DNA from 2 places in the Pseudoduganella sp. R-31 genome. Region 2 is predicted to be linked to the other one. Evidence: riboswitches for the same ligand, from Rfam matches in the RefSeq annotation. Region 2 holds a riboswitch; the other holds the start of a gene.
What was found. A riboswitch is a leader RNA that binds a small molecule or an ion and turns the genes downstream of it on or off. The one in region 2 is predicted to bind thiamine pyrophosphate.

Region 1 (15,839 bases), 3.3 Mb from region 2:
TGGTGCTGCACCAGCGTCTTGCCGAAAGTTTTGCGCTGCTGCGCCCACTCCACCGCCTCGTCAAGGCAGGCTTGCGCCAGGAAGCAGGCGTGCATGGCCAGCATCAGGCGCTCGTCGTTGAAATTGCGCATCAGCAGCGCGAAGCCGGCGTTTTCCGCACCCAGCAAGTTGGCGGCCGGCACCCGGCACTGGTCGAAATGCAGTTCTGCGGTATCGGAGCACCACCAGCCCATTTTCTTCAGCGGGGTGCGCGCCAGGCCGGGCGTGTCGCCGGGCACCAGCAGGGCGCTGATGCCAGAGGCGCCAGCACCGCCGGTGCGCACAGCCGCCGTAATCCAGTCCGCGCGCATGCCCGAGGTAATGAAGGTCTTGCTGCCATTGACGATGTAATGGTCGCCATCGCGCACGGCCGTAGTCGCCAGACTGGCCACGTCGGAGCCGCCGCCCGGTTCCGTCACCGCCAGGGCGCTGATCTTCTCGCCGGCGAATATGCCGGGCAGCACACGCGCCCGCAGTGCCGCCGAACCGCCATGCACGATGGGCGGCGCGCCGATGCGGTGGCTGAACAGGGAAGCCAGCAAGCCGCCGCAGCCGGTGCGGCACAGTTCCTCGTTCAGCACCTGCAGCTGGCGATAGCTGGCTGGAATGCCGCCCTCCGGTTCCGGAAAGCCCAGGGCCAGCAGCCCAAGCTCGCCAGCCTGTTTGTACAGTGCGCGAGGGAAGGTGCCTGCCTCCTCCCAGTCGTTGACGTGTGGCCGCAGCTCCTGCTCGACGAAACGTCGCACCGTGGCGCGCAGTGCCTCTTCCATCATGTCCTCCGGCTGGTAAAGTTGGGCGGCACAGCAACCGGCATCGCCAGCAGCCACTGCGCCATGCCTTTGCCGAGCGGGTCATGGCGCAGCGACGCCATCCCGCCGCCGCCCAGAGCCTGTTCGCACACGAAGTTAAGAGCACGAATTCCAGGCAGCTCATAGCGCGTCACCGCACCGCGCACCTTGTCGGCCAGGTACGCCGCCACCGCATCCGGCGTGAGCTGCTCACGGAGCAAAGGCAGGTCGTCCGGATGGCGCGCGATCACGCCGATATTCGAGGTATCCCCCTTATCCCCGCTACGCGCCCAAGCCAGCTCGATCAGCGGCACCACGCGCCACCCCTCTCCAGTTGGGCTCGTGTCACACTTGGGGTGTGACCCCAGGGTGTGACACGAGCTCTGCCGTGCAGGGCCGCTATGCTCGAGGCCGTGTCCCTCTTGGGGACTCGGCGTCCCCGTGATGATCCCAAGGTGTGACACGGGCTGGGCCGTGGTGCCGTCGGGCAGGTGGACGATGGGCTGGAGGCGGGTTTTGGCGAGCAGGAAGGAGAACTGTTTGATGGCGGGGGATACGGCAGGTCGGCCGCCGAAGCCGGTAGTGCCGGGGGCCCAGGAGGTGCCGGCCGGGGCGATCTCGCGCGCGAAGATTTCAAGCGCGGCGCGCTGCGGGTGCGCTACCGCCAACCACATTACTGCCTGGCCGAAGCCTTCCTTCGCGCCCAATACATCGATATGGGTTGCCGAATAGTCGCCCAGGCCGGCGCGCGCGAACATCGCCCGCGTGCGCGCCAGGATCGCTTCGGCGCTGCGGCGCGCCTTGCGCCCCGCTTCGTGGCCGACCACAGTCAGTTGCGCAGCACTGCGGAAGCCGTCGGCATAGGTGGCGCTGACTTTGTAAGTCGGCGTTGGCGCCTGGCCGCGCGCACCTTGCACCAGCACGCGCTGCGGGCCTTCGGCTTGCAGGGTGACGGCGGTGAAGTCGCATACAACGTCGGGCAGCAGGTAGCGCGAGGGATCGCCAATCTCGTACAGCAACTGCTCGGCCGCTACGGCCGGGGTCACCAGGCCGCCGGTGCCTTCCGGCTTGCCCAGCACGAAGCTGCCGTCGGCGCGGCATTCCACTACCGGATAGCCGCTGTTGGCCCAATCGGGCACCTGCTCCCAGTCGGTGAACAGGCCGCCGCTGCCCTGGCAGCCGCATTCGATCAGGTGCCCGGCCAGGCTGCCGGCGGCTAACCGGTCGTAGTCGTCGGGCGCCCAGCCGAATTCGTGCATCAGGGCGCCCAGTGTCACCGCGCTGTCGACGCAGCGGCCTGTGATCACCACGTCGGCGCGTGCATCCAGCGCGGCCTTGATCGGCAGCGCGCCGAGGTAGGCGTTTGCGCTCAGCACCGTGGCCGGCAGCTCGATGCCTTCCGCATGCAGGGCGGGCAGCAGGGCAGATACATCGTCGCCTTCGACCACGGCGATGCGCGGCTCCAGCCCCTGTTCCGCCGCCAGCGCGCGCAGTGCTGCCGCGCAGCCTTGAGGGTTGATGCCGCCGGCGTTGGCGACGATGCGTACGCCGCGCGCCAGGGCGTCGCCCAGCACGTCGCGCATGACGTCGATGAAGTCGGTGGCGTAACCGAGTCCGGGCTGCTTGCGGCGCGCTGCCGCCAGCAGCGACATGGTCAGCTCGGCCAGGTAATCGAAAACCAGGTAATCGAGGTCGCCGCCATCGAGCAGCTGGCGCGGGCCGAGGGCGCTGTCGCCCCAGAAGCCTGCTGCACCGCCGATCCGGACATGGTTCCTGCCTGCGCGCACTGCGGCTCCTTTTATTAAATCAATCGATTGAATAATTCAGGATACCGCGGAAAAGCGTGCCTGTGCAAGCGTGCTGCGTTGCTGCGGCACGACGCATGAAAAAGCCCCGGCTGCCGCCAGTGGCGGGGCCGGGGCTGCAGCGTCAGCGAAGCCGACGCAGGTGCTTAAGGCACCAGGTTGAAGTTCACGTTGACCGCGTTGGCGACGTTGATGTCGACCGAGGCGTTGGACAGCGTGGTGTAGCCGGTGGCGGAGGCATCGACCTTGTACATGCCGGTTGCCGGGATCGTGCCTGCGCTGGAGAAGGCCAGCGGCAGGGTGGCGCTATAGGCGGCGTACTGCGGCGCGGCCAGCGGCAGCTTGGTGATGCTGTAGGCGCCGGTGGTCAGGTCCGCGTTGGCGTAGCGCAGGGTGACGGTCGGGCCGCCGGTAATGGCTTGCTTGGCCGAGACCAGGGCCGATTCGGTGGCGCTGGCCGGGGTCAGCGTCGCGGTGCCGCTGATCGAGCCCATCAGGCTGGTGTTGGCCAGGGTGAAGGGCGCGCCGGTGGTGCTGATCGGAACCATGCCGGTGGTGGAGGTCACCGGCACGCCGCCCACCACGTAGGCCGCGTGGGTGTTGGAGGTGATCACCACGTCGTAGTTACCGAGAGGCAGGCGTGGCAGCACGAATTCACCGGTGGCGCTTGGCACCGTCGCCGCCACCACGGCGCCGTTTTGCTGGGCGCTGACGGTGACGCCGTCGGACAGCGTCGACGTGGCAACGAAGCCGCTGATGCCGTTCAGGGCAGTCGGGATCACTTTAACCACCGGTTTCAGCGCGTACTTGCCATTGCCCTTGGTGACGATGGATTTGCAGGCGTCAAAGTCCATCACCAGGTCGTAACGCTGGCCCGCTTCCACGGTGAAGTCGGCATTCATCTTGATGCCGGACTGGACCGCGCTCGGGGTGTCGAGCGAGATCTCGGTGGTGGTGCCGCTCAGGACCACGGAGTTGGCAGTCGCGTTGCCGGTGTTCGGGTCCAGTACCAGGCGCACCTGGTTGTAGCGGCCTGCTGCCAGCGAGGTCTGGCCCAGTGCATCCAGGGTGCCGTTGGTCAGGTTCAGCAGATTGATTTTCTTGCCGGGCGACAGGGTGATGTCGGTCCAGCCGCTGTCGGTGTCGCTGGCGGTCGCGCTTGTGTTGACGCGAACTTTGTTGACCGTCACGTTGACGGCATCGAAGCCGCAGGCCGGTGCGTCGGTAATCGACACGCCCAGGGTGCCCATGGTCTGGACCGGCGGGGCGTCGCCGCCGCCACCGCCGCCGCAGGCCGCGAGCAAGAGGGATGTCAGTGCGAGTGGAAGCAGGGAGACTTTGGAGTTCATGGTGTTGCCTCTCGAAGTAGTTATTGGTGCTCTTCCATTATCGGAACCGAGAGGAAAAACGCTATGTGCGATTACGCACATAGTAACGAATTGTTACACTTGCAGATGGCAAGTAACTGAGCGGTTCCGCCTTGTGTTGGCGCATGGCAACACAGCCATCCCGCACTCCTATGGGCAGTTGACATTCCACGCGGTGAGCTCCGCGCGCGACGGCCGCACCGTCACGTCTACCTTGCTGCCGATATCGCTTTCGTAAGCAAGCAGGAACATGCCATCGGGACTGCGGCCCAGTGCGCGCAACTGGAAATTGCGCGAGCGCGTTGGTGCGCAACTGGTGTTGCCGGCCATGAGCAGGCGAGCGCGCTGCAGCAGTTCGCCCTGGGCCTGGATCAGGCGCAGCATGTCGATCTCGGCCAGCGGCGCGCGCAGTTCGACCATCGTGGCCGGCGGCGTGCCGCAGCTGGTGGTGTGGTGAATCCAGACATGCTGGCTGCTGTCGGCGCTCCAGCTGTCGTCGGCCTGCTGTGCGTAGCGGGTGCGCGTGACGCGGCACAGCGGCAGCACCAGGCGCACCGGCGGCGCGTCGCTGCTAGCGCTGGCAATCCATTTTCTTCCATCGTGTCCGCGCTCAATGCGCAGCGGCGGAACGGGCGCGCCCGGCGCGGTGCGCTGCATGAACTGTTCGAACGAGCGCTGCTCGGCCAGCGTTGGGGCGCGCGCATCGGCGCCTGGCGCCGCCATGGCGGCCTGCGCAGCCATCGCTGCCAGGAATACTACATATCGCATCCGGTCTCCTTTTAATGCGCACCGATTATAGATATAATCCGCTCGCTGCCGAAAGGTGGCACACGCTAGGGGTCCTGTGCGCGCGGTTCGATACCGGGTGCGCGGGTGAGAAATACCCTCCGAACCTGATCTGGATAATGCCAGCGAAGGGAAGCTTCAGGATACGCAGCGGTTGCGCCTACACGGCGCAACCGCAAGCGCAACCTAACCTCCTTTGCTGGCTCCTGCGCCAACAAAGGAGCCAAAATGAACGCCAATCCAACCTTCCTCGCCGCCCAGGCCGAGGTCGACTCCGCAGCCGTTACCCCGCTGCCGAATTCCCGCAAGATCTATGTTACCGGTAGCCGCCCGGACCTGCGCGTGCCGATGCGCGAAATCAGCCTGTCCGGCGACAACGCACCGGTCACCGTGTACGATTGCTCCGGCCCGTACAGCGATCCGGACGCCGCCATCGACATTCGCAAGGGTTTGGGCACGCCGCGCGCCGCCTGGATCGCCGAGCGCGACGACACCGAATTGCTGGCCGGCCCGACTTCCGATTACGGCCGCCTGCGCCTGGCCGACGAAAAGCTCGACGCGCTGCGCTTCGAGCTGCACCGCCAGCCGCGCCGCGCCCAGGCCGGCCGCAACGTAACGCAGATGCACTACGCGCGCCAGGGCATCGTCACGCCGGAAATGGAATACGTGGCGATCCGCGAAAACCTGCGCCGCAAGGAATACCTGGCCGGCCTGCGTGCCCAGGGCGAGAAGGGCCAGCGCATGGCCGACCTGCTGGGCCGCCAGCACCGTGGCGAATCGTTCGGCGCCGCCATCCCTGAGGAGATCACGCCGGAATTCGTGCGCCAGGAAGTTGCCCGCGGCCGCGCCATCATCCCGGCCAACATCAACCACCCGGAACTGGAGCCGATGATCATCGGCCGCAATTTCCTGGTCAAGATCAACGCCAATATCGGCAACTCCGCCGTGACCTCCTCCATCGGCGAGGAAGTGGAGAAGATGACCTGGGCCATCCGCTGGGGCGGCGACACCGTGATGGACCTGTCCACCGGCAAGCATATCCACGAAACGCGCGAATGGATCGTGCGCAATTCGCCGGTGCCGATCGGCACCGTGCCGATCTACCAGGCGCTGGAAAAGGTGAACGGCAAGGCCGAAGACCTGACCTGGGAAATCTTCCGCGACACCCTGATCGAACAGGCGGAGCAGGGCGTCGACTACTTCACCATCCACGCCGGCGTGCTGCTGCGCTACGTGCCGCTGACGGCCAACCGCATGACCGGCATCGTGTCGCGCGGCGGTTCGATCATGGCCAAGTGGTGCCTGGCGCACCATCAGGAAAACTTCCTGTACACGCACTTCGAAGAGATCTGCGAAATCATGAAGGCCTACGACGTGAGCTTCTCGCTGGGCGACGGCCTGCGTCCCGGCTCGGTGTGGGATGCCAACGATGCGGCGCAACTGGGCGAGCTGAAAACCCTGGGCGAACTGACGCAAATCGCCTGGAAGCACGACGTGCAGGTGATGATCGAAGGCCCTGGCCACGTGCCGATGCAGCTCATCAAGGAGAACATGGACCTGCAACTGGAGCAGTGCAGCGAGGCGCCGTTCTACACCCTGGGCCCGTTGACCACCGATATCGCGCCGGGCTACGACCACATCACCTCCGGCATCGGCGCGGCGCAGATCGGCTGGTACGGCACCGCCATGCTGTGCTACGTGACGCCGAAGGAGCACCTTGGCCTGCCGAACAAGGCCGACGTCAAGGAAGGCATCATCACCTACAAGATCGCGGCTCACGCGGCGGACCTGGCGAAGGGCCATCCGGGCGCGCAGATCCGCGACAACGCGCTGTCGCTGGCGCGCTTTGAATTCCGCTGGGAAGACCAGTTCAACCTGGGCCTGGACCCGGACCGCGCGCGCGAATTCCACGACGAGACCCTGCCGAAGGATTCGGCCAAGGTGGCGCACTTCTGCTCCATGTGCGGCCCGCATTTCTGCTCGATGAAGATCACGCAGGAAGTGCGCGAGTTCGCTGCCAAGGGCATGCAGGAAAAATCGATCGAGTTCGTCAAGGGCGGCGCGAACATCTACCGCGAGCAAGCATGATCGAGATTGAACTGAATGGCGCCGCGCATGCGGTGCCGCCGCAGCAGACGCTGGACCAGCTGATCAATTCGCTCGAGCTGACCGGCCAGGCGCTGGCGCTGGCGGTCAACCGCCAGGTGGTGCCGCGCCAGCGCTGGCCGCAGGTCGCGCTCAACCACAACGATAAAGTAGACATCGTCCGCGCCATCGGCGGGGGCTAAAAAGGGGAGACTGCAAATGCAAGACAAACCATTGGTTATCGCAGGCAAGGAATACAACTCGCGCCTGCTGGTCGGCAGCGGCAAGTACAAGGACCTGCCGCAGACCCGCGAAGCCACGCTGGCTGCGGGCGCGGAAATCATCACGGTGGCGATCCGCCGCGTCAACATCGGCCAGGACCCGCACGCGCCCAGCCTGCTGGACTATGTGCCGCCGCACGAATTCACCATCCTGCCGAATACGGCCGGCTGCTACACGGCGAAAGACGCCGTGTACACGCTGCAGATGGCGCGCGAGCTGCTGAACGGCCACAAGCTGGTCAAGCTGGAAGTGCTGGGCGACGAGAAGACCCTGTTCCCGAACATGCCGGAAACCCTGGTCGCGGCGCGCGAACTGGTGAAGGACGGCTTCGACGTCATGGTCTACTGCAGCGACGACCCGATCCAGGCGCGCATGCTGGAAGACATCGGCTGCTGCGCGGTGATGCCGCTGGCGTCGCTGATCGGCTCCGGCATGGGCATCCTGAATCCGTGGAACCTGTCGCTGATCATCGAACAGTCGAAGGTGCCGGTGCTGGTCGATGCCGGCGTCGGCACCGCCTCCGATGCAGCGATTGCCATGGAGCTCGGTTGCGACGGCGTGCTGATGAACACCGCCATCGCCGCTGCCGGCGACCCGGTACGCATGGCGCGCGCCATGAAGCTGGGCGTGCAGGCCGGCCGTGAAGCCTTCCTGGCAGGCCGCATGCCGCGCCGTTTCGCCGCCTCGCCTTCGTCGCCGACGGCGGGGAGGCTCGCATGAGCGACCGGCCCTGCGTGCTGGTGTTTTCCGGCGCCGATCCTTCGGGCGGCGCCGGCATGGCGGCCGATATCCAGGCCATCACCGCGATGGGGGCGCATGCGCTGCCGGTGCTGACTGCCATCACGGTGCAGGACAATAACCGCGTGCATGCGGTGATGCCGGTGGCTGCGGATGTTGTGCTGCAGCAGGCGCGCGCGCTGCTGGCGCAGGTGCCGGTGGCGGCGGTGAAGATCGGCATTCCGGGCAGCGCGGAAAACGCGCAGGCCATCGCCATGCTGATCGGCGAGCTGCGCGCCACGCATCGCGCGGCAGCCGGCGCGGCGCCGGGCTGGGCGCAGCGGCTGTACAGCGATCCGCCGGTGGTGCTCGATCCCGTGCTGCGCAGCGGTCACGGAGATGCGCTGGGCCGCGACGATGCGGTGCAGGCGCTGGCGCCCTTGCTGCCGCTGGCAACGCTGATCACGCCGAATGGACCGGAGGCGGCAGCCCTGGCTGGCAACGCGGCGCGCTATCGCGCTCCCGTTCGCGTGGGCGCCGCGGCGGAGTCCATGATGGCCTCCATGGCCGCCGCGCCGGTTGCTGGCAGCGCGGAACCGTACGATGAACCCGGCCCGGAGCGTGGCGAAGTGCCCGCCCGCGCGGCGCCTGGCGTGCCGCGGGCATGGCATGGCACTGCCCATGGCAATGCACTGGCCCATGCCCGCGCGCTGCGCGCCCTGGGCTGCACCCACGTGCTGGTGACCGGCGGCCACGACGAAGACAGCGACGTGGTGGTCAACCGCTGGCTCGGGCCGGACCGCCAGCAGAACTGGAGCTGGCCGCGCCTGCCCGGCGGCTTCCACGGCAGCGGATGCACGCTGGCCGCCGCCACGGCAGCCCTGCTGGCGCTGGGCAATACCATGGCACAAGCATTAACCAAGGCGCAAGGCTACACCCAGCGCGCACTGGCCGCCTCATATGCGATCGCACCCGGCCAGCGCATTCCGCAGCGATAAGGAGAAATAATGCAAGGACTTTACCTGGTGACCCCGAATTGGGACGACACCGACAAGCTGCTCGAGGTCACCGAGCAGGCCCTGCGCGCCGGCGTCGCGCTGCTGCAGTACCGCCACAAGGACGCCAGTGCCGCCCTGCGGCGCGAGCAGGGCGGGGCGCTGCGCGAACTGTGCCACAAGTACAGCGTGCCTTTCCTGGTCAACGACCACGTGGCGCTGTGCCGCGAACTGGGCGCCGACGGCGTGCACCTCGGCGGCACTGATGCACCGCTGGCCGAGGTGCGCGCTTCGCTCGGCCCCAACAAGCTGATTGGCGCTTCCTGCTACGGCGAGCTGGCGCGCGCCCAGGCGGCACAGGCGGCCGGCGCCAGCTATGTGGCGTTCGGCGGCTTTTATCCATCGAAGGTGAAGCAGTACGCCGTCACCACCCAGCCTTCCATCCTGCGCCATGCGCGCGAGGTGATCAGCGTGCCGCTGTGCGTCATCGGCGGCATGACGCCGCAGAATGCCGCGCCGCTGGTGGCCGAGGGGGCGCAGCTGGTAGCGGTTATCACCAGCGTCTACCTGGCCGAAGATGTAGCGGCGGCAGTGCGGCAGTTTCAGTCTATAATTTGTCCATTAGCATAACCATAAGGTTGACGCCGATGAACGCCCAGACTCCGCAAAAGCGCCTGATCCTGATCGTCGATGATGACAAGATCCTGACCGAGTTCCTGGGCGAATTGCTAGCCCGCGCCGGCTACGACACCATGCTGGCGCATTCATCGGACCAGGCCTTGTCCCTGATCGCCGAGCGCGAACCCGACCTGGCCCTGCTCGACATCCACATGCCGGGCATGTCGGGCCTGGAGCTGGCCAAGCAGCTGAACCGCAACACCACGGTGCCTTTCATGTTCCTGTCCGGCCGCGGCGACGCCGACGCCGGCAAGCAGGCAGCCGCCTACGGCGCCGTGGGTTTCGTGGTGAAACCTGTCGACGAGCACCACCTGATGCCGGCCTTCGAGGCCGGCCTGGCGCGCGCCGACGAAATCCGCCAGTTGCGGCGCACCGAGATCAACCTCAACGCGGCGCTGGCGGCCGGCCGCGAGACCAGCCTGGCCGTCGGCCTGTTGATGTGCAAGTACCAGACCGACCGCAACACCGCCTTCGAAGTACTGCGCGACCACGCCCGCTCCAGCCGGCGCAAGATCAATGAAGTGGCCGACCAGCTGCTGGCCGCCGAGGAAATGTTGAATGGCTTGCATGCAGCGTTTAACGCACGCCTGAAAAAATAAGACTTTCCGCAGGCCATCTTCTTGCATTAGACTATTGCGGTGGGCCCCGACTCGCCCGCCGCAACACCCTTCAGCGGCCGCCACTCCTTCGCGGCCCGGCAATATCCTTCGGCCCAGCTCCGCCGACCATTCCCCCTGCAGTGCGGAGAACCGCTTCATGAACATGTCCTTTGATTTGCATCCGGCGCCACGGGTGCTGCACGTCGATCACGATGAAGATAGCGCCGTGGTCCTGGCGACCTTGCTGGCGCCCGAAATCCACGTGGTGCATGCCGCCAGCTTCGACCAGGCGCAAAGCCAGTTGCAGCAAGGCGAATTCGCGTTGCTGGTGATCGATCCCGACCTGCCCGACGGCGATGGCCACGCCCTGATCCGCTCCATGCGCCAGGCCGAGCAAGACATTCCGGTGCTGCTGTATTCGGCCAGCCAGCCGATGCTGCACCACCAGGCCCACGCCTTCCTGCCCAAGCCCTGGACTTCGCCGCGCCAGTTGTGGCGCACCGTGTCGCACATGCTGGGGCTGGAGTCCATGCTGGCGGTGAGGAGTTAGGCTATGCTGTCGTCTTTATCACATTCGGAGTACCGGGATGAAGACGAGAGCAGCAGTTGCATGGAAGGCGGGCGCGCCCCTGACCATTGAAGAAGTGGACCTGGACGGGCCACGCGCGGGCGAAGTACTGGTGGAGATCAAGACCACCGGCATTTGCCACACCGACCACTACACGCTGTCCGGCGCCGATCCGGAAGGGCTGTTCCCGGCCATCCTCGGCCATGAAGGCGCAGGCGTGGTGGTCGACGTCGGGCCGGGCGTCACATCGCTCAGGAAGGACGACCACGTCATCCCGCTGTACACGCCGGAATGCCGCCAGTGCAAATTCTGCCTGTCGCGCAAGACCAACCTGTGCCAGGCGATCCGCGCCACCCAGGGCAAGGGCCTGATGCCGGACGGCTCCAGCCGCTTCTCGCTGGACGGCAAGCCGCTGTTCCACTACATGGGCACGTCCACCTTCTCCAACTACATCGTGGTGCCGGAGATTGCGCTGGCCAAGATCCGCCCCGACGCGCCGTTCGACAAGGTGTGCTACATCGGCTGCGGCGTGACCACCGGCGTCGGCGCCGTGCTGTTCACCGCCAAGGTTGAAGCGGGCGCCAACGTCGTGGTGTTCGGCCTGGGCGGCATCGGCCTGAACGTGATCCAGGCGGCGAAGATGGTCGGCGCCGACAAGATCATCGGCATCGACATCAACCCGGCGCGCGAAGCGATGGCGCGCCAGTTCGGCATGACCCACTTCATCAACCCGCGCGACGTGGAGAACGTGGTGGACGCCATTGTGCAGCTGACCGATGGCGGCGCCGACTACAGCTTCGAATGCGTCGGCAATACGCAGCTGATGCGCCAGGCGCTCGAGTGCTGCCACAAAGGCTGGGGCAAGTCGATCGTGATCGGCGTGGCGGCGGCGGGGCAGGAGATCTCCACCCGTCCGTTCCAGCTGGTCACCGGCCGCCATTGGCTGGGCTCTGCTTTCGGCGGAGCGCGCGGCCGCACCGACGTGCCGAAGATCGTCGACTGGTATATGGAAGGCAAGCTCAAGATCGATGAGCTGATCACCCACACCCTGCCGCTCGATCGCATCAACGAAGGCTTTGATCTGATGGAACGCGGCGAATCGATCCGCTCCGTGGTCGTCTACTAAACCTCTACAGTCCGTGGCTTCGGCCGGTTGGGTCAGACCCTCGGGTCTGACCCAGGTTTACCGGTTTTAAGCATCCTGGAACAACAAATCTGCATTCTGTCGCACTTCGCATGCCGCCGTGGCGGCGCGCGGCTACATTGGCTCCAGAGCACTTGCATCCCGATCTAGACAAAAAGTTCTAGACATAAAGTTCTAGATCATTTAATCTAGTTTGCAAGGACACCATCAAACCGGAGCCGCCTGCCATGAGCAACCTGCTGAACGCCGTCATCCCCGCCCTGGGCTGGTCCCTGCTGCACTTCCTGTGGCAAGGCTTGCTGATCGGCTGCGTCGCGGCGCTGCTCCTGCACGCGCTGCGCAACGCCAAGCCGCAGGCCCGTTACCTGGTGGCTTGCATCGCCTTGTTCCTGTGCGCCGCGCTCCCGCTGGCCAACTTCGCCTGGCGCCTGGCCGACGCCGCCGACACCGGCTACGTGCTGCCGGCCCCGCTGGAAGCCGGCGCCATCGCCGCCATTCCCGGCGTCGCCGACGGCCAGGGCGCCGAAACAGCCTTGGTCGACGTCGACGCCATGGCCTCCTGGGAATACCTGCTGCGCCGCCAGATGCCCTGGCTGGTGCTGCTGTGGGCCGCCGGCGCCGCGCTGATGACGCTGCGCCTGTCGCTTGGCCTGCAGTGGGTGCGCACCCGCACCCTGCCCAACCATTACCACGCCGACGCCACCTGGCAGGCGCGCGCCACCGCACTGGCGCAGCGCATGGGCATTCGCCGCCCGGTGCGCCTTGGCGTATCCGACGATGCGCTGGAAGGCCCGATCACAGCCGGCATCCTGCGCCCGATCGTGCTGCTGCCGGCCTCGCTGGTCAGCGGCCTGCCGCCCGATTTGCTGGAAGCCTTGCTGGCTCACGAGCTGGCGCATGTGCGCCGCCACGACTACCTGGTCAACCTGGTCCAGAGCGGCATCGAGATTTTCCTGTTCTACCACCCCAGCGTATGGATGCTGTCGCAATGCATCCGCCGCGAACGTGAACAGATAGCAGACGACTTGGCAGCAAGCACGCTCGGCGAACCGCGGCGCCTGGCACTTGCACTTTCCGAGCTGGATAAATTCCAGTTCACCACCAATCACTTTGCCGTTCCCGCGGCAAACGGAGGAGACCTCATGTCCCGAATCAAACGCCTGATCCGTCCCGATGCACAGCCACTGAGCTGGAAGATGGCGACCCCGCTGTTAGGAATTTTTGCTGCCTGCGCCGCCTTGTATGCCCACGCCATGCCGCAAGCAGTATCGCTCCCCGCCGCCAGCGCTGTTGCGGCACCAGCGCCCGCCGTGGCAATGCACGTCACCGATGCCGACGACCAGCACGACGTCGAGCCCGCGCCGCCAGCTCCGCCAGCACCTCCTGCTGTCGCTGCGCCGCCAGCTCCGCCAGCGCCGATGGCTGCAGTCCTGGTTCCGCCCAAGCCGCCGAAACCGCCAAAGCTGCCGAAAGAGCTGCGGGATATCGAGAGCCACAACTACTTCTCCATCGATGACGGCAGTCGCAGCGCCTACGCCTATGTGCGTGACAACAACCAGAAGCTATCGGTGACCAACTTCCACGGCGCCCCCAGCGACCTGGCTGCGCTGCGCAAGCTGCACCAGGAAACCAAGGGCGAATTCATCTACGTGCGCAAGGATGGCAAGTCCTATGTCATCCAGGACCCGGCCCTGCTGGGCAAGGTGCGTGAGTTGTGGAAGCCAGCCGAAGCACACGGCAAGCTCATGGAAGAGCAGGGCAAGTTGATGGACGTCCAGGGCAAGCAGGTAGAAGCCATGAGCGACAAGATCGCAAAAGAAGCCGAAGCCGCCATGGGCAGCAAAGAGCAGCAAGCGATCGAGCGCGAGCTGGAGCGCCAGATGGAGCTGCCCGCGCGCCAGCAGGAACGCATCGCCCGCGCCATGGAAAAAGCCAGCCGCAAAATGGAAATGGCCGACGACAAGACCCGCGCCCAGCTCGAACGCGACCTGGAAGGCTTGCGCAAGCAGATGGAGCCGCTGTCGGAAGAGATGGCGCGCCGCGGCAGTGAGATCGGCGCCCGCCATGCCGCGCTGGCAGCACGCCAGGCGCCAATGGCCGCCATGCACGCCCGCATCGCCGAAGCGTCCCGGCCCCTGGCCGAAATGGGCCGCAAAATGGGCGAGCTGGGACGCGAACAGGGCCGCCTGTCGCGTGAAGCCGATAAAGCCTCGCGCGCCCTGATCGACGAAGCCATCAGCAACGGCAGCGCCAAGCCCCTTATGTAATAAAAGTCGGGGTCAGGTCTGGCAATCCGCCATCTTTTTCGCATGGCGAAAAAGATGGCGGATTGCCAGACCTGACCCCGACTTTCATTTCCATGGTATTGTTGATTTTGCATTTCCTCATTGTCAACAAATCACCATGGAGAAAGCATGTCCCTCAAACAGTATTACACCCTCGGTAATTCCGGCTTGCGCGTGTCGCGCCTGGCGCTTGGCACCATGACCTTCGGCACCGATTGGGGCTGGGGCGCCGACAAGGCCAGCGCGCGCGAGCAGTTCATGACGTACACCGAGGCCGGCGGCAACCTGGTCGATACGGCCGACCTGTACACCAATGGCGAATCGGAACGCTGGGTTGGTGAATTCGTGCGCGATAGCGGCCTGCGCGACAAGATCGTGCTGGCCACCAAGGCGTCCTACAGCAGCGACCCAGCCAACCCGAACGCGGGCGGCAATGGCCGCAAACATTTGATGCGCGCGCTGGAAGGTTCGCTGCAGCGCCTGGACACCGATTACGTCGACCTGTACCTGGTGCACGCCTGGGACATGGTGACGCAGCCGGAAGAGGTGCTGCGCACGCTGGACGATGCGGTACGCGCTGGCAAGGTGCGCCACATCGGCCTGTCGAACGTGCCGGCCTGGTATGCCAGCCGCATGCAAACGATCGCCGAACTGCGCGGCTACGAAGCATTGTCCGCGCTGCAGATGGAATACTCGCTGGTGGAGCGCGCCATTGAAGACGAATACATCCCGCTGGGCACGCGGCATGGCATGGGCGTGATGGTCTGGAGCCCGCTGGCCAGCGGCCTGTTGTCCGGCAAGTACAAGCCCAGCACCGGCGGTCAGTTCGGCGAAGGGCGCCTGCAAACCATGAGCGGCTCGAACAACCCGGCCTTCGCCAAATTCAACGAGCGCAATTTCGCGATCGTGGCGGAGTTGGAAAAGGTGGCGAACGAGGTGGGCCGCAGCATGGCGCAGGTGGCGGTGAACTGGGTGGCCAACCGTCCGGGCGTCGCAACCGTGATGGTGGGTGCGACCAGGCTGGCGCAGTTGCAGGACAATCTCGGAGCGCTGGACTTCGACTTGCCGGCGCAATTGCGCGAACGCCTGGATGCGGTCAGCGCCAAGGCGGCAGGCTATCCCTACACCTTCTTCACCCCGGGCATGCAGACCATGCTGTCGGGCGCGGCGCCGCTGGGCGACAAGCCGGGCGGATACCGGGCGCCGGTGCGCATCAGCGGCCCCGCGGCAGGCGTGCAGTAAAAATATCTGGACGTCCGTCACTGGCAACGGTGCGGACAGCGCTCAGGCAAAGTACTGCGCCGCCAGGGTGCCGACCAGACGGCGCCCCTGGTTGTCCCCTGCGATCCATTCTTCCGGGGGGAACAGGTCGAACAGCCCGACCTTGGCGACGGTCGGGATGGCCGCCGCGAGTTCTTTCTCAATCTCGCCACGCTCTCCGGCGTTGTACAACTCGATGTTGCGCAGCATCGTTGCGACGGTGCCGGTTTGTACCTTGCTGCCGTCTTTTAACTGCACCAGCGGCAGGGACTCGCCGTCGGCGAGGATCTTCTGGTTGATAGCAGCAAGCTCGTTTTGCGTGTTCATCATTGCTCCTTTGGTTTGCATGAAGCGCATATTCGCATCTTCAGGAGCGCCTTCAAGGCCCGGGCCCCCAACTTGGCGGTTTCCCGACAAGATGTGGCGAAAATCCTGCATTCA
Region 2 (15,839 bases):
CCGCGACGTGGCGGTGGCGGCTTATCGCCAATCCGTCCTGAACGCGCTGGCCGACGTGGAAGACCAGTTGGCGGCCAGCCGTGTGTTGGCGCAACAACAGTCCTTGCGCGAGACGTCGGCCGCCGCGGCCAGCCAGGTCGAGCAGCAGATGCTGAATCGCTACCGCGCCGGCCAGGTTGGCTACACGGAAGTGGTCACGGCCCAGGTCACGGCACTCAATGCACGGCGCGCCCTGTTACAGGCGCAGGCCGACCGGCAGTCAACCGCAGTGGCCCTGGTGCAGGCGCTGGGAGGCGGCTGGCACGCCCGGTAAACCTCGCTGCCGGGTGTAACTGGCGGTTTGCCATTTCCTTGCCGCACTGGCATCATGGTGGAATGACTAACCCCTTGGTTTCATCCGATCCGGACTCCAGCGAAACGCTACGGCACCGACAGGCGGTGCAGATCGTCGGCATGGGCGCTTCTGCCGGCGGACTGGATGCGATTTCCGAGTTCCTTGCCTCCATGCCCACGCGTACCGGCATGGCGTTCATCGTCCTGCAGCACCAGGATCCGTCGCGCCGCGGCCTGTTGCCGGAGCTGCTGCGCCGTATCACCAGCATGGAAGTATGCGAGATCGCCGAATCGATCGAAGTCCGGCCAGACCATGTCTATGTGGCCCCGCCCAACCACGAGCTGGCCTTTTCCAGCGAAAAGCTGATGCCGGTGGAAACGGCCGAAGCCCACGCGCGCTACCCGATCGATTCCTTCTTCCGTGCACTGGCTGCCGAAAAAGGGCAGGCTGCCGCCGGCGTGGTGTTCTCCGGCATGGGTACCGACGGCACGGCTGGCTTGCGCGCGATCCAGGAAGCCGGCGGGGTGACGCTGGCGCAGGAACCCAATTCCGCCAAATTCGACTCGATGCCGCGCAGCGCCATTACCGCCGGCGTGGCCGACTTTGTCGCGCCGCCCGGCGCCATGCCGATGTGGCTGTGCCAGGTGCGCTCGGTGCCGCACGGCGGCGCCCACGGTGCGGCGCGTGCGCGGCGCCAGGCCTTGCGCGAGCTGATGTCGCTATTGCAGCGGCATACGGGCAACAACTTCACCGAGTACAAGATGAGCACCGTGCTGCGCCGCATCGAGCGCCGCATGAAGCTGCACCAGCTTGACGCCCGGCAGCTACAACGAGTTGTTTACCCCGGTTCCGGGCTGCGGACGCATTTACCGCCGGCTCGATGCCAGCACGCAGCGCGTGGCGAATTACTTTCCCACCAAGATAGCAAAGACCGCGCAACCAAGTTCCATCGAAGTTACGACCATGACCATGAATGGCAATATCCAGACACAAGTAGAACACCTGCTGCACAAAACGCATACGCCGGCGGCAGTCATGATCAATAGCGATGGCGACATCCTTTACATCCACGGCCGTACCGGCACTTACCTGGAGCCTGCTTCCGGCCGCGCCAACTGGAATATCCACGCCATGGCGCGTGACGGCCTGCGCTACGAGCTGGCGGACCTGATCGAACGCGCCAACCGCAGCGAAAGCACGGAATCGGTGCGCGAGCTGTTGTTCAAGGATGGCGTGTCCTCGCTGCTGGTCGACATGACGGCCGAAGTGGTGCGCGAAGACGGCCAGTCCGGCCACAACCTGCTGGTGACTTTCAATGCAGCGCCGATGCCGGCCCGCAGGAGCGGCAGCCGCGGCGCCGATCCGCGCCCGCAGGAGCTGGAGCAGCAACTGACCATGGCGCGCCTGGAATTGCAGGCCGTGCGCGAGGAACTGCAGTCGACCAACGAGGAGCTACAGTCGACCAACGAGGAACTCACCACCTCGAAGGAAGAAATGCAGTCGCTGAACGAGGAGCTGTACCCCGTCAACGCCGAATTGCAGTCCAAGGTGGACGACCTGTCGCTGGTCAACAGCGACATGAAGAACCTGTTGCACAGTACCGATATCGCCGTGATCTTCCTGGACAGCCAGATGAATATCCGGCGCTACACCAACCAGGCCACCCAGCTGTACAAGCTGATCGCCACCGACCTGAATCGCCCGCTGAGCGACATCGCCAACGACCTGGTCTACCCTGACATGGGAGACGATGCGGCCGAAGTGCTGCGCTCCCTGGTGTTCTGCGAGCGCCAGATCCCGACCCGCGACGGACGCTGGTTCATGGTGCGCATCATGCCGTACCGTACAGTGAACAACGTGATCGACGGATTGGTGCTAACCTTCGTCAACGTCACCGAACTGAAACTGCTGGAAGCGCGTTTAACGCCTGAAGGAGGTAGCACCAAATGAGCCGCACCGACGCCCTGCGCCAATGGCATGAGCTGCAAGTCAGCCAGCTGGAACTGGAAGTCCAGAGTGCCGCCCTGGCGGAGCTCGAGCGTCAGAAACGCGAGGTGGAGCAGGGCCTGCTGCGCTACGCTGGCTTGTTCGACCAAGCGCCAGTCTGTTACCTGGCGCTGGCGCGCGACGGCATGATCGCCGGCGCCAACCGCGCGGCCGAAGTGCTGTTTGCCATGCCGCTGCAGGACTTGCCTGGACAGCCGGTGGAACGCTTCCTGGCGCCGCACTACCAGCCCGGCTTGCGCCAGCTGCTGGCCGGCTTGCGCGCCGACGGCGCCAGTGCGTCCATGGAGGCGCAACTGTTTGAAGGCATTGGCGGTGGGCAGGTACGCATCGAGGCCAACCTCGATGACGCGGGGGAGGCGATCCGCATGGTGATCGGCCTGGCGCGTTCGCGCGAACAGAACGATGCGGCCCTGCGCCGCGCCTTTGCGGTGCTGGACAATCTCGGCGAGGGGGTGGCGCTTGCCGATGCGGATGGCGTAATCGTGACCGTAAATCCTGCATTTTCCGCGATTAGCGGGCTCACCGATGAGGTCGCGATCGGCCGCGATCTGGCCACGCTGTGCGGCCCCGACGCCGTGCTGACAGCTTTTGACGGCCGCCGGTGGCAAGGTGAACTGACGGGGCGTCGCCCGGACGGCGGCGACTACCATGCGACCCTGTCGCTGCGCGCCCTGGCCGGGCCGGATGGCGGCGTGGCCGGCGTGGTGGCGGTGCTGTCCGATATCAGCCGCCGCAAGCAGGCCGAATCGGCGCTGCAGGACCTGCACCGCAACCTGGAAACCCGGGTGGTGCAGCGCACCGCCGAACTGCTGCATGCCAACGGCCAGTTGCGCCAGTTGTCGGCCCATATGGCGGCGGTCAAGGAAGAAGAACGCAAGCGCATCGCGCGCGAAATCCACGATGAATTGGGACAGAACCTGCTGGCGCTGAAGCTGGACATCGCGCAGCTGAATGAACGCATGGGCGGGCGCCAGACGCGCTTTGCGCGTCGGGTCGCCTCGGCGCTGGACAATGTCGACGCGACCCTGCGCAGCGTGCGCGGCATCATGAATGAGTTGCGTCCTTCGGTGCTGGACCTGGGGCTGGCGGCGGCGCTCGAATGGCTGGTCAACGATTTTCGCCATCGCAGCAACCTGCATTACGAACTGGAGCTGCCCGGAGAGGCGCAACTGGCGGCCATTGGCGGCGAAACCGGCCTGGTGCTGTTCCGCATCGTACAGGAATCGCTGGTCAACGTGCTGCGTCACTCGCGCGCCAGCGTGGCCACCGTGCGCCTCTGGGTAGAAGAGGGCGTGGTGCTGCTGGAAGTGGAAGACAATGGCATCGGCATCGCGCCGTCCTGCCGCGAGCGGCCCGGGTCCTTTGGCCTGATCGGCATGCAGGAGCGCGCCGACGCCCTGCATGGCAGCTTTACCCTGAATGAATACGAAGCCGGCGCGGGATGCTGCGTGACGGTTCGCCTCCCTTTGTAAGCAAAAAGTCAATAGCCCTGCACGCCGGGAACGCATATACTGCCGGTGCTTTTATACGTTCAGGGGACTGATTTGACTAAAAAACTCGCACTTTCGGCAGCATTGCTAGCAGCATTCGCTCCCGCCATGGCCGACGAAGGCCAATGGCAGCCGCACCAACTGCCACAACTGAAGGCGGAACTGAAACGCATCGGCATCACCATCCCGGCCGAACGCCTGGCCGACCTGTCCAGGCATCCGATGAGCGCCATCGTGTCGCTGGACGGCTGCTCCGCGTCGTTCGTATCCCCTGACGGCCTGGTGGTCACCAACCACCACTGCGCTTACGGCGCCATCCAGCGCAATTCAACCGCTGAAAAGAACTATATCGCCAATGGCTTCCTGGCCAAGACCCGCGCCGAAGAGCTGCCGGGCGGCCCGACCACGCGCGTCTACGTGACCGACAAGGTGGACAACGTGACCGCGCGCGTCAACGATGGCCTGGACAAGCTGGCCGGCAAGGATCGCAACGCCGAAGTAAAAAAGCGCATCAAGGCGCTGATCGCCGAGTGCGAGACCGACAAGAACTACCGCTGCTCCGTGCCGGCCTTCCACCGCGGCGCCGAGTACTACCGCATCCGCCAGATGATGATCAAGGACGTGCGCCTGGTCTACGCGCCGCCTGAATCCATCGGCAACTACGGCGGCGACATCGACAATTACGAATGGCCGCGCCACACCGGCGATTACTCCTTCCTGCGCGCTTACGTGGGCAAGGACGGCAAGCCGGCCGACCCGTCGCCGGACAACGTGCCTTACAAATCGAAGGACTTCCTGGTGGTGTCCGCCGAAGGCCTGAAGAACGGCGATCCTATCCTGCTGGCCGGCTATCCAGGCCGCACCAGCCGCTACAAGCTGCCGGTCGAGATCCGCTATGCGCGCGACCTGAGCTACCCGGCCATGGTGGCCGACTACCAGGCCGACCTGGACGCCATCGCAGCCGCCACCAAGGGCAAGGAAAACGACGTGGTGCGCTATGCCAGCGTGGTCAAGTCGATCAACAATCGCATGAAGAAGACCCAGGGCCTGCTGGACGGCTTCGCCCGCAAGGACATCGCTGCCATCAAGGACAAGCAGGACGCCGAATTCCGCGCCTGGTACGGCAAGCAGCCGAAATCTTCGCAGGCCATGCTGGCCGAACTGGATGCCGCCATCGCCGCAGACATGGAACTGAGCGACGACGAATTCGCCTACGGCGTGGCGACCTACAGCGACCTGCTGAAATCCGCGCGCACCCTGTATCGCCTGGCGCTGGAAAAGCAGAAGCCGGACGCCGACCGCGAATCGGGCTTCCAGGAACGCGACCTGGCCAACATCAAGGCGCGCCTGAGCCGCCTGGAGCAGTCGCTGGTGGCATCGGTCGACCAGGCCCGCTACGTGGCCGGCCTGCAGCGCTACGCCAAGCTGCCGCCCAAGGCGCATCCGCAGTGGCTAGATAACCTGACCCCGGCCATCGCCGACGTGCCTGCCATGTACCAGAAGTCAGGCCTGGCCGATACCGCAACCCGCTTGGCCTGGATGGACAAGGCGCCGGCCGAATTCGAGCAGTCCGCCGACCCCTTCATCAAGCTGGCCGTGCGCATGCACGGCGCGGCCATGGTGCTGGAAGAGCGCCGCAAGGAAGTCGACGGCAACCTGGAGAAGATCATCCCGCAGTACATGGGCGCGGTGATCGCGTGGAAGAAATCGCAGGGCAAGCCAGTCTACCCTGACGCCAACTCCACCTTGCGCGTGACCTATGGCACCGTGTCGGCCTACCCAGGGCGCGACGGCATTACCAAGGGGCCGTTCACCACGGTGGAAGGCATCCTTGAGAAGCACACCGGCAAGGAGCCGTTCGACGCGCCACAGTCGCTGATCGATGCGGTCAAGGCCAAGCGCTATGGCCAGTTCAAGGACCCGGTACTGGGTACCGTACCGGTCGACTTCCTGTCCTCGGCTGACACGACCGGCGGCAACTCCGGTTCTGCCGTCATGAACAAGCGCGGCGAACTGATTGGCCTGAACTTCGACTCCACTTACGAGTCCATCACCAAGGACTGGTATTTCGACCGCGACATCACGCGCGCCATCCACCTGGATGTGCGCTACATGCTGTGGGTCATGAAGGAGGTTGACCATGCGGACAACCTGCTGAATGAAATGACGATCAAGTATCCGCAGAAGTAAGCAAAAAAAGGGGCTCGTAATGAGCCCCTTTTCGATTTGGAGTAAAACTCTTAAACGCTCTTAGGCGCTCTTATTTCCTCTTGTTCGACCTTGTTTGCTCTTAAATTGAGGCGTTTTCTTGCGCAGGCTCATTGCCTGTTTCCATTCCCCTTCATTCGGAAAACGAATCCATATCGTTGCCCACGCGTTGCGAAATGCACCGCCGACTCGATTGACAAACTGAGCTGGCGAAACGCATTTGCCCTCAAAGAGCAATTCACGTCCTTCGACATGTGCGAGATAGCTTGTGCGCTTGTAGACGTTTCGTAGTGTTGTCCCGTCGGGAAGGAATACGTTCTTCCATTGATAACCATCCAGGGTCGATGCGGCGCGCCTGGACTGCGCCGTCACGAATCCTTCCATCCAGGTGTTGATCGCCTCGTCGACGATCTCGAACATTTCCTGTTTCAGGCCATGCGTGTACATAAAATTTCCGAGGCCTTGGTATGTCTCAAGTGAGGCTGGCAAGCTGAAGAGCACTTTGGTCATGGCATCCTCCTTCTTTCAAAAAAGCATGCAGACTTTGACCAATTTAAGAGAAAAAAAGTTCAAATAAGAGGTTCTAAGTGTGGATAAGAGCGAATAAGAGTTTCCCTCTAAATCGCGACCCCCATACTACTGCTGCCTGAAGGTGATTCTAAAATTGCAACTTCTTGGTTTGGCTAGGACTCCTGCTCATGGCATAATCCCGCGTCACCCAAACGCAAACCCATGAACGAAACCATTTCCCTGTTCGGCCTTGCCACCACCACGCCACTGGAGCTGGTGTCGTTCGTGCTGTCCGTGCTGACCGTGTGGCTGAACATCCGCCAGAACCACTGGGCCTGGTTGTTTGCCATCCTGTCATCCGCCATGTACGGCGCGGTGTTCTTCGGCGCCAAGCTGTATGGCGACATGGCGCTGCAGGGCGTGTTCATCACGGTTTCGATCTGGGGCTGGTACCAATGGCTGCACGGGAACCACGGGAATCAGCTGGGGGTGTCGACCCTGCACACGCGCGGCCGAGTAGTGTGCGGCGTGGCCTGGCTGGTGGGCTTTGGAATCCTGGCCTGGTTCCTGCGCCGCTTTACCGACACCGACGTGCCGAATGCAGATGCCTTCCTGACCGCCGGCAGCCTGGTCGGCCAAGCCCTCCTGTCGCGCAAGAAGATCGAAAACTGGCACGTCTGGATCATTGTCGACGTGCTGTACGTCGCGTTGTACGTGCATAAAGGCCTGATGCTGACGGCCCTCCTGTACGGCATGTTCGTCGCCATGGCGATTGCCGGCCTGCTGGCTTGGCAGGGCAGCAGCAGCGACCAACCGGAAGAAGCAGTCGTCTGGAAATGAAGCAGCCATACCGCGTCGCCATCATCGGCGCTGCATCCTCCGGTAAGACCACCCTGGCGCAAGCGCTGGCAGAGCGCTACGGCGCGGTCTGGGTGCCCGAATACCTGCGCGAATTCTGCGACGCGCGCCAATGCGTTCCCGTATCGAACGACCAGTTCCACATTGCCACCACCCAGGTGGCGCGGGAAGATGCCTTGGCTGCACAGAGCGGCCGCTTCCTCTTTTGCGACACCACGCCGCTGATGACGGCGGTCTACAGCATCCATTACTTCGGCGGCATCGACGAGCAGCTCGCAAGTCTCGCATCGTCGCGCCAATACGACATAACCCTTGTCTGCAAACCCGAATTTGCCTGGATACCTGACGGACTTCATCATGAGGAGCAGGATGTCAGCGGTATTATTGATGCGATCCTGCTCGATGAATTGGCCCGGCGCGGCGTACCGTACACGCGCATCTCGGGCAACCTCGATGAACGCCTGAAGCAAGTAGCTCAACTCCTGGGGGATTGAAGCATGAAAAAACTGCTCGCGTTGGCCGCCATGTTCCCCTCGGCGGCGTTTGGCGAGACCGGTTATTACATGGTCACCGTTTACGACGTAGAAGGCCAGGCTTCAATCGACTACAAATACTGGAACGCCCACTACAAGAATTCGCGCAACACCGCCAGCCCGGAGATCGGCATCGGCTATGGCGTAACGTCGCGCTGGTACACCGAACTCACCACGCAATGGTTTCAACGCAACGGGCGGCAAACCCGCAACACCGGCGTCGAATGGCAAAACGACTTCCTGCTGACCCAGGGCCAGTACGACGTCGATGTCGCGTTGCACACGCTGGTGGAGCGTGCCCGGCGGAGCGATAACGGCTACTACGTGGAATTCGGACCAGTCCTGCAAACGCAGATCTGGCGCACCCAGTTGAACTTCAACGTGTTCTTCCAGCGTGAGATGGACAACGGGAAGCAGAACGAAACCGAACTGGCCTACCAGTGGCAGGTGAAACAACGCTGGAAGCGCTGGTTCTCTCCCGGCCTGCAAGGTTTTGGCGAAGTAGGAAAGTGGAACAACTGGCTGCCGTCGAAAAAACAATCGCACCGCGCCGGCCCGGCATTCTTCGGCGAAGCGGGCCGCCTCAAATACGAAGCGGCCTACCTGTTTGGCAAAAACTCAGGACGCGCAGCCAATTCCTTCTCGATGCGTGCGCAGTACCTGTTCTGAACTGCGCCCATCGCAGATTGCCGACAGGGGGCACTCATCCTTTTCGGAACGCGCTATGGAGTTCCTGCGCCGAAAGTGAAGGGGGCGGGCGCGCCCCGTTCGCCGACAACGTGAGCGGCGACTTTTATGTGGAGGCGGGTTGCTGCACTGCGTGTGGAAAGCCTTTTACCGTGGACCCTGATATATTCTCGTACGCGTCCGATGGGCATTGTTATGTGAGCAAGCAGCCATCGAACGCCAATGAGCTTCGGAGAATGATCGAGACCTTTGAGGTGCAGGGCGTTAGGCTTGTTGCATTAGGTAAGGGCGATCGATGCGATGGTCTTGATCGAGGCCTGAAGCTGTTTGAATGAAGAGGTAAGGGCAGACCGATGGGGCCACGCAATTCAATCTTAGGACTTCCAGGCTTTGTCTCCGCCACATTTCGCGCTTCCCGAATGGTTGGCAGTAGTCGGCCTTTCAAAACAAATTGGACCCTAGCATGAGCGTATCAGAAAGCCGCCGTATTGAGGCAATTCATCACTTGAATCTCCCACTTACCGTAAAGGATTTCCTTGGCGCGCTCGACGCCCCTGCGGGCATGCGAGACCTGTTTAATTGCCCCTACTACTTCTATTCGCAAGGAGCCCCAGATTACCCAGGAAATTGGGAGGACTTGGCACACAGAACGCTTTTGCCGTTATGGGAGCACGGGGAGCTGGTTTTCGCAGTTGATATTGCACTGAATGAACCTGAGTACATCTCGTTTTATTTGGAGCGTCCAAGCGAAGTCACCTCGTACGGTTCGTCCATTTATCGTGCACTCTTCGAAATGATAAATCTTCACGTCTGGGAGTACGGTGGGGAGGAAACTGAAGTTCTCGAGGCCAAACACTTCGCTGCGCGCCTTGAGTTCCCGAACCTCGCGCACCTCCTTGAGATGATCAGCAATGTCGACACTTCGCAAGAAGAAATCGATGCATATCTGTCCGACTCCGCAGTTCTTCCGTTTGGTTAAGCGGAGCGCGAGCCGCCTTGGACCCGGCTCCGCATTGCCAATTTAGAAGTCTACCTGCGCCGACAGCTGGAAGGTGCGAGGCGAACCAGGGAACAGGTAGCCGCCCAGCTCCGGCGTCACATCGCGCCAGTAGAATTTGTCGAACGCATTCTTCACCTGCGCGCGCAGGATCACCGTCGAACCGCTCACGCGTGTTGCGTAAGAGCCGCCCAGGTCGACCACGTGGTAGGAAGGCACCATGCTCTTGTTCTCCTGGTCGAACGCCTTACGGCCGGAGAACCTCCAGTTCGCATTCAGCTTCAGGCCAGGCACTTCGGCCACAGCGTAATCAGCCCACACAGTGGACTTGAAGTTCGGCACATTGGTCACGCGCTTGCCATCGAGTTCGGCCAGGCCGGTGTCTTCCTGCTTCGCGCGGATGGCCGCCATCGAAGCACCCAGCAGCAGGTCACGAGTCACCTTGCCTTGCGCAGTAAATTCCAGGCCGCGATGACGTTCCTGGCCGCTGCGCACGAATGCGTTGGAAACCGGGTCGGTAAACTCCAGGCCCTGATCGATCTGATACAGCGCGGTCGACAGGGAGATGCCGTTGATTTCAGCCTTCGCGCCCAGTTCCACCTGCTTGGACTTGCCCGGCGCCAGGGCGTGCGGATAGTTGGAAGTGCCGAGTGGGGCTACGCCACCGTACTGCAGGCCTTGGGCGTAGTTCGCATAGTAGGACAGCTTGGCGGTCGGGCTGAATACCAGCGACACATTCGGCAGCCAGAAATTCTCGCGAACCGGGACCACGTCAACCTCATTGCGGCGCAGGGAAGCGTAACGCACGCCGGCATGCAGCGCCAGCTGATCGGTCAGGCCGATGACATCCTGCACAAAGGCGGAACGCTCATGATCATTGCGGCGCTCGGAAACCGGGCCAACCTGCTTGTCGGTCATTGGCACTGCAACTGGGTGATAGATATTGCTGACGCCTGCTTTCTCGTATACGTAATCGCCCCAGCTCTCGTGGTTGCTGAAGAAGGACAGGCCGGCAGCCAGTTCATGGCGAATCGAACCGGTCGCGAAGCGGCCATTCAACAGCGCCTTGGCAGACAGCGGCTTCTTCTTTTCACCAAGGCTGCGGTAATCGTAGACATCGTAGTCACCATTGGTGCAATAGCCTGGCCACAACAACTCGTTCTCACAGCCGTATGGGAAGGCCGTGTAGTCATCGCGCTTGAAGCGATGCTGGTTGGCACTCAGGGTGGCCTTCCACTCAGGCGACAACTGGTACTGGAAATTCACGCCGATATTGCTGGATTCAGTCTCCACCGGCTTGGCCCACGGCTGGTCATTCAGGAACGTGTCAGCATCGACCACCGGCAAGTTGGTGCCGCCGATCAGCTGGAAGCCTGGCGCCGACTTCTGCGACTTCTTCTGGTAGTCGGCATCGATCTGCAGCAGCGCCTGTGGGCTGATGCGGAAATCGAAAGCGCCGGACACGAAGCTGCGATGGCCGTCAGCGCCCTTGATGATGGAGCGCATGCGCTCACCTGCAGCATTGAAACGGTAGCCGAATCGGCTATCTTCGAACCGGCCGCCCAGGTCCACCGTGCCCAGCACGGAACCACGCTCGCTCACTTTGAACTGCACGGAACGCAGGTTGTTCTCGGTTGGACGCTTGGTCACGTAGTTCACTACGCCGCCTGGCGCCGCGACGCCTTGCTGAAGGCCGGCCAGCCCGCGCAGCACTTCGATGCTTTCCTTGTTCTCCAGCGGGATCTGGGTATCGCCGGAAATCGGATGGCCATCCTTGCGGTAGGAGTTGGCGTTATTCAGCTTGAAGCCGCGAATCGAGAACTGCTCGGCATAGCCAACGGCGTTGTACGCGTCACCGATGCTGGCGTCGTACTTGACGGCGTCAGTGGTAGTGCCGATGTTCAGGTCTTGAATCTGTTCGCGAGTCAGTACGGTGACGGAAGCAGGCGTCTGCAGCAAGGGCTGGTCGCTGAAACCGGCCACGGACGCGCGTTCGGCGGCCACGCGGTTGGCGGTAATGACCACTTCGGTCATTTTCTGGTCCTGCGCATGGGCGGCAGGGGCGAAGGCGGAAGCAATGGCCAGTGCGGCCAGTGTGAGGCGAGTGCTATTCATGTTTGTGCTCAAGCTGTACGTTATGCGCCAGCGGGAGAGCACGAGGGTGAGAGCAGGCCCCGGGGCTGCGGGCCTTCAACCATCTACGCTTTCCTTCGCTGGCATTATCCAGATCAGGTTCGGAGGGTATTTCTCACCCCGCGCACATGCGCGAGGACCCCTAGCGAGGCGGTATTGTACTACAGGCTCAGTTGCAGCGCCTTGCGCACGTCGGCAGGCGTGATATCGCGGCGTTCGCCCAGGCCCGTCAGGCCGGCAGCTTCCATGGCAGCGACGGTGGCGTCGATCGCTTCCGCGCCCAGGCCGTAGCCGGACAAGCGGGTCGGCACGCCCATCTGCTCGAAGAAGGCGCGCGTGTTGCCGATGGCCGCGTCGATGCGCTCATCGTCGGTGCCCTTGCCGGCATGCAGGCCCCAGACACGTTCGGCATACTGCAGCAGCTTGCCGCGCTTGGCTTCGCGCCGAATCTGCAGGATGCCCGGCAGGACTATCGCCAGCGTCTGCGCATGGTCGAGGCCAAACAGCGCGGTCAGTTCGTGGCCGATGCCGTGGGTTGCCCAGTCCTGCGGCACGCCGACTCCGATCAGGCCATTCAGCGCCATGGTGGCGGTCCACATGATGTTGGCGCGTACTTCCACGTCGTCCGGGCGCGCCAGCACTTGCGGGCCCAGTTCCAGCAGCGTTTGCAGCAAGCCTTCGGCAAAGCGGTCCTGTACCGGCGCATTGGCCGGGTAGGTCAGGTATTGTTCGGTGGTGTGGACGAAGGCATCGACCACACCGTTGCCGACCTGGCGCAGCGGCAGGGTCAGGGTCTTGGCCGGGTCCAGCACCGAGAAGCGCGGATAAACATGCGGGCTCATGAAGGCGCGCTTTTCCTTTGTCTCGGCGCGGCTGATCACGCTGGCGCTATTCATTTCCGAGCCGGTAGCCGGCAGGGTCAGTACGGCGCCAAAGGGCAGGGCAGCCTTGATCACTTTGCCGCCGATTTTCAGGATGTCCCAGGCATCGCCGTCATATGCCGCCGCCGCGGCAACAAATTTTGTGCCGTCGACAACAGAACCGCCGCCTACAGCCAGCAGGAAATCGATGTTTTCGCGGTGGATCAGCTCGACTGCTTCCATCAAGGTTTCATAGCGCGGATTTGGCTCGATGCCGGAGAACTCGAGCACGGTGTGATCTGCCAGGGCCGCGCGCACTTCGTCGTACGTGCCGTTCGACTTGATGCTGCCGCCACCGTAGAGCATCAATACGCGTGCATTGGAAGGAATATGTTTTGCCAAGGAGGTAATTTGACCCACGCCGAAGATGACACGGGTTGGATTGTGGAATTCGAAGTTTTGCATAGTGCCCGGCATTATCGCGCAAATCTCGCCCATCCGTGCGACACCCCGCCAAGCGCCTTGCTACACTTGAGAAATCCGCGCCGCAGGCTGACAATGCGTGTACCCGCATGTCTAAGGAGAGTGAGATGACACAGGAACACGTGGTCGAGCCGCGCGACTATTTGAATGCCCAGGTGCTGGACATGCACCGGGCGCTAACGTCGTTGAGCGAGAAGATCGAGATGCTGGATTTGCAAAACCAGCGCATCGAAACGTGCACCGACCCCGAGCTGAAGCTGGTCATGGCCAGCCACCGCGATTCCACGCGCAAGCAGATCGCAATGCTGCTGGAATGGGTGCGCCGGCGCGACCCGAAAATGGACAAGGAAATGAAGGAAGCGCTGTTCAAGGCGGGACCGATCGCCGCGCAGTACCACTATGGTGATTAAAGTCGGGGTCAGGTCTGGCAATCGGACACGGGCTCGACCGTAGGCGTCGCCTACGGTCGAGCCCGTGTCCGATTGCCAGACCTGACCCCGACTTCGAGAAAGGAAGTCGATGAAGTTGCAGCCGTACCGGGAGGGCAGCTGGTTTGCCATCCCGCTTAGAAATGGCGGCTATGCCACCGGACTGGTGGCTCGCCTGTCACCGCAAGGAAAGGTCATGCTGGCCTACCTGTTCGGGCCGACCCACTGGACGCTGCCGACCCTGGCGGACGTGCAGCAGCTGAAGGCGAACGATGTGCTGAAGGTGATCCGCACCGGCGACATCGCGTTGGCCAACGGGCGCTGGCCGGTGATCGGCAATACCATCGGCTTCCAGCGCATCGACTGGCCGGTGCCGATGTTCATCCGCCGCGCCGATGCCTTGAAGCGCGCCTGGCAGGCAACCTACGGCGACGATCCGGCCAAGCCGGAGCGCGAAGTGTCCGTGCCATACGACACGGAGGGGTTGGAGAGCGATTCGCTGTTTGGCTACGGCTCGGCGGAACTGCTCATGACCAAATTGCTGGAGTAGGGAGATCCCTATGTACACGGGCGGCTGTTTTTGCGGCGCAGTGCAGTATGAAGCAGACGCGCCGGTGTTGAATTGCACCTGGTGCCATTGTTCGATGTGCCGCCGCCTGTCCGGCGCGCCCAGCGTGGCCTGGTTCAGCGTACCGCGCACCCAGTTTCGCTATGTGCGCGGCAAGCCCGCCATCTTCCATTCCAGCCCCGGCGTGACGCGCGAATTCTGCGGCGTCTGCGGCACCCACCTCACCTTTGCCGATGACAGCACGCCCGGCGAACTGGACATCACCACCGCCAGCCTGGACGATCCCGAAGCACTGCCGCCGCAGGACCACACCTTTGCCGATAGCCGCCTGCACTGGGAGCCGATCTGCGACGACCTGCCGCGCTACCGCCGCACGCGCCGCGATGGCGCTCTTGAACGCGCCTAGTCGCTGTCAGGCTTCCGGCGCCACCCACACCAGGTTCCACAGGTGGCCGTCAATGTCCTCGAAGCCCTGGTCGTACATGAAGCCATGGTCCTCCGGCGGGTGCGGCGTGCGGCCCCCGGCGGCAATGGCCTTGGCGATGAGGGTGTCGACTTCTTCCCGGCTTTCGCAGCTCAGGCAGATGACCATTTCATTGGCTTCCTTGGCCTGCGCGACGGGCTTGCCAATCAGGGACTTGAAGAAAGGTTCGGTCGTCAGCATGGCCTGGATTGTGTCGCCGACGACGTTCATGAATGCCGCGTTATCGCCGCTGAATCGTGCATTGAACGTAAAGCCGAGCGCGGAAAAGAAGGCCTTGGACTTTTCCAGGTCCTTCACTGGCAAATTGAGGATGACTTGTTTTTTCATGGCGTTTCCTTGATTGATGTGGAACGGTAATTCGGTGCTGCATCCTGACGACGGATGGCGGGGCACAGAATCGACACGCTGATGAAAAAACCTCTTTTCCTTGAATCAGGCCTCTGAACGCTCCACCACCACTTCACTGATCTGAAGCACGGGTCGAATATCCGTGTAATTCGCGATGTCGCTCCAGATCTCCTGCGCGTGCGGCGCGCGGGCTGCCTGGTAGGCTTCGACAGAGGTGCAGACGAAATCGCACTTGGCCACATAGACGGGGTCTGTGCCCGGAGCGCCGCCTGCAACGCCCTTGTCCACCGTGTAATACAGGCACGCTGCGCCGAGCCGCTGTTTCACCATTGGCATATGCTTCTCGCGGTAGTAGGCGTGATCGAATCGCGCATCTGCGGCATATGGGTACATGACACTAACTTTGATCATCGGGTTCTCTCCTGTTCAACCGCAGGCCGCGGCGCGTGTCAGCAATAGTTGGCGCTCCTGCTCATTTTGCGTAAGCTTCGCGGCGCGTTCGAATTCGAAACGTGCCTCAGGCAGGCGGTTCAGCTTGAACAGGAAGTCGCCCCGCACGCTTGGCAGCAGGTGGTACTGCTTGAGCGCCGGTTCGTCGACCAATTGGTCCACCAATTCCAGCCCCACCTCCGGCCCATAAGCCATGGCCAGCGCCACCGCGCGGTTCAATTCCACCACCGGCGAAGGCGCGCGTGTCGCCAGCGCCAGGTACAGGTCGGCGATCTGCTGCCAGTCGGTGTCTTCGGCCCGGCGCGCGCGGGCGTGGCAGGAAGCGATGGCGGCCTGCAGCACGTATGGCCCCGGCACCCGATTCAACGCTTGCGCGCGCTGCAGCGCCGCCAGCCCGCGCCGGACCAGCATCTGGTCCCAACGCGTGCGGTCCTGCTCCAACAACAGCACCGGCTTACCCT

Region 1: linked by a shared signal. The riboswitch ahead of thiC (phosphomethylpyrimidine synthase ThiC) and the one ahead of ACN9MY_RS22050 (TonB-dependent siderophore receptor) in region 2 are both predicted to bind thiamine pyrophosphate.

The regions. Positions count from the first base shown of each region.
Region 1 covers NZ_CP183986.1:1,547,489-1,563,327, forward strand. The annotation lists gene ACN9MY_RS07120 (acyl-CoA dehydrogenase family protein) at 1-812, opposite strand, end outside; gene ACN9MY_RS07125 (acyclic terpene utilization AtuA family protein) at 809-2,614, opposite strand; gene ACN9MY_RS07130 (DUF4382 domain-containing protein) at 2,779-3,981, opposite strand; gene ACN9MY_RS07135 (hypothetical protein) at 4,150-4,767, opposite strand; TPP riboswitch at 4,825-4,936, shown strand; gene thiC (phosphomethylpyrimidine synthase ThiC) at 5,014-6,873, shown strand; gene thiS (sulfur carrier protein ThiS) at 6,870-7,073, shown strand; gene ACN9MY_RS07150 (thiazole synthase) at 7,090-7,872, shown strand; gene thiD (bifunctional hydroxymethylpyrimidine kinase/phosphomethylpyrimidine kinase) at 7,869-8,867, shown strand; gene thiE (thiamine phosphate synthase) at 8,877-9,494, shown strand; gene ACN9MY_RS07165 (ANTAR domain-containing response regulator) at 9,512-10,141, shown strand; gene ACN9MY_RS07170 (response regulator) at 10,299-10,691, shown strand; gene ACN9MY_RS07175 (S-(hydroxymethyl)glutathione dehydrogenase/class III alcohol dehydrogenase) at 10,729-11,835, shown strand; gene ACN9MY_RS07180 (M56 family metallopeptidase) at 12,081-14,120, shown strand; gene ACN9MY_RS07185 (aldo/keto reductase) at 14,268-15,380, shown strand; gene ACN9MY_RS07190 (DUF7709 family protein) at 15,423-15,728, opposite strand.
Region 2 covers NZ_CP183986.1:4,873,251-4,889,089, reverse strand. The annotation lists gene ACN9MY_RS22100 (efflux transporter outer membrane subunit) at 1-313, shown strand, start outside; gene ACN9MY_RS22095 (chemotaxis protein CheB) at 376-1,380, shown strand; gene ACN9MY_RS22090 (PAS domain-containing protein) at 1,370-2,284, shown strand; gene ACN9MY_RS22085 (PAS domain-containing sensor histidine kinase) at 2,281-3,813, shown strand; gene ACN9MY_RS22080 (S46 family peptidase) at 3,940-6,021, shown strand; gene ACN9MY_RS22075 (hypothetical protein) at 6,082-6,549, opposite strand; gene pnuC (nicotinamide riboside transporter PnuC) at 6,772-7,389, shown strand; gene ACN9MY_RS22065 (AAA family ATPase) at 7,386-7,901, shown strand; gene ACN9MY_RS22060 (hypothetical protein) at 7,905-8,609, shown strand; gene ACN9MY_RS22055 (hypothetical protein) at 9,091-9,606, shown strand; gene ACN9MY_RS22050 (TonB-dependent siderophore receptor) at 9,649-11,739, opposite strand; TPP riboswitch at 11,813-11,911, opposite strand; gene ACN9MY_RS22045 (iron-containing alcohol dehydrogenase) at 11,919-13,082, opposite strand; gene ACN9MY_RS22040 (ferritin) at 13,208-13,510, shown strand; gene ACN9MY_RS22035 (Imm26 family immunity protein) at 13,620-14,078, shown strand; gene ACN9MY_RS22030 (GFA family protein) at 14,089-14,502, shown strand; gene ACN9MY_RS22025 (VOC family protein) at 14,509-14,907, opposite strand; gene ACN9MY_RS22020 (EthD family reductase) at 15,013-15,339, opposite strand; gene ACN9MY_RS22015 (RNA polymerase sigma factor) at 15,355-15,839, opposite strand, start outside.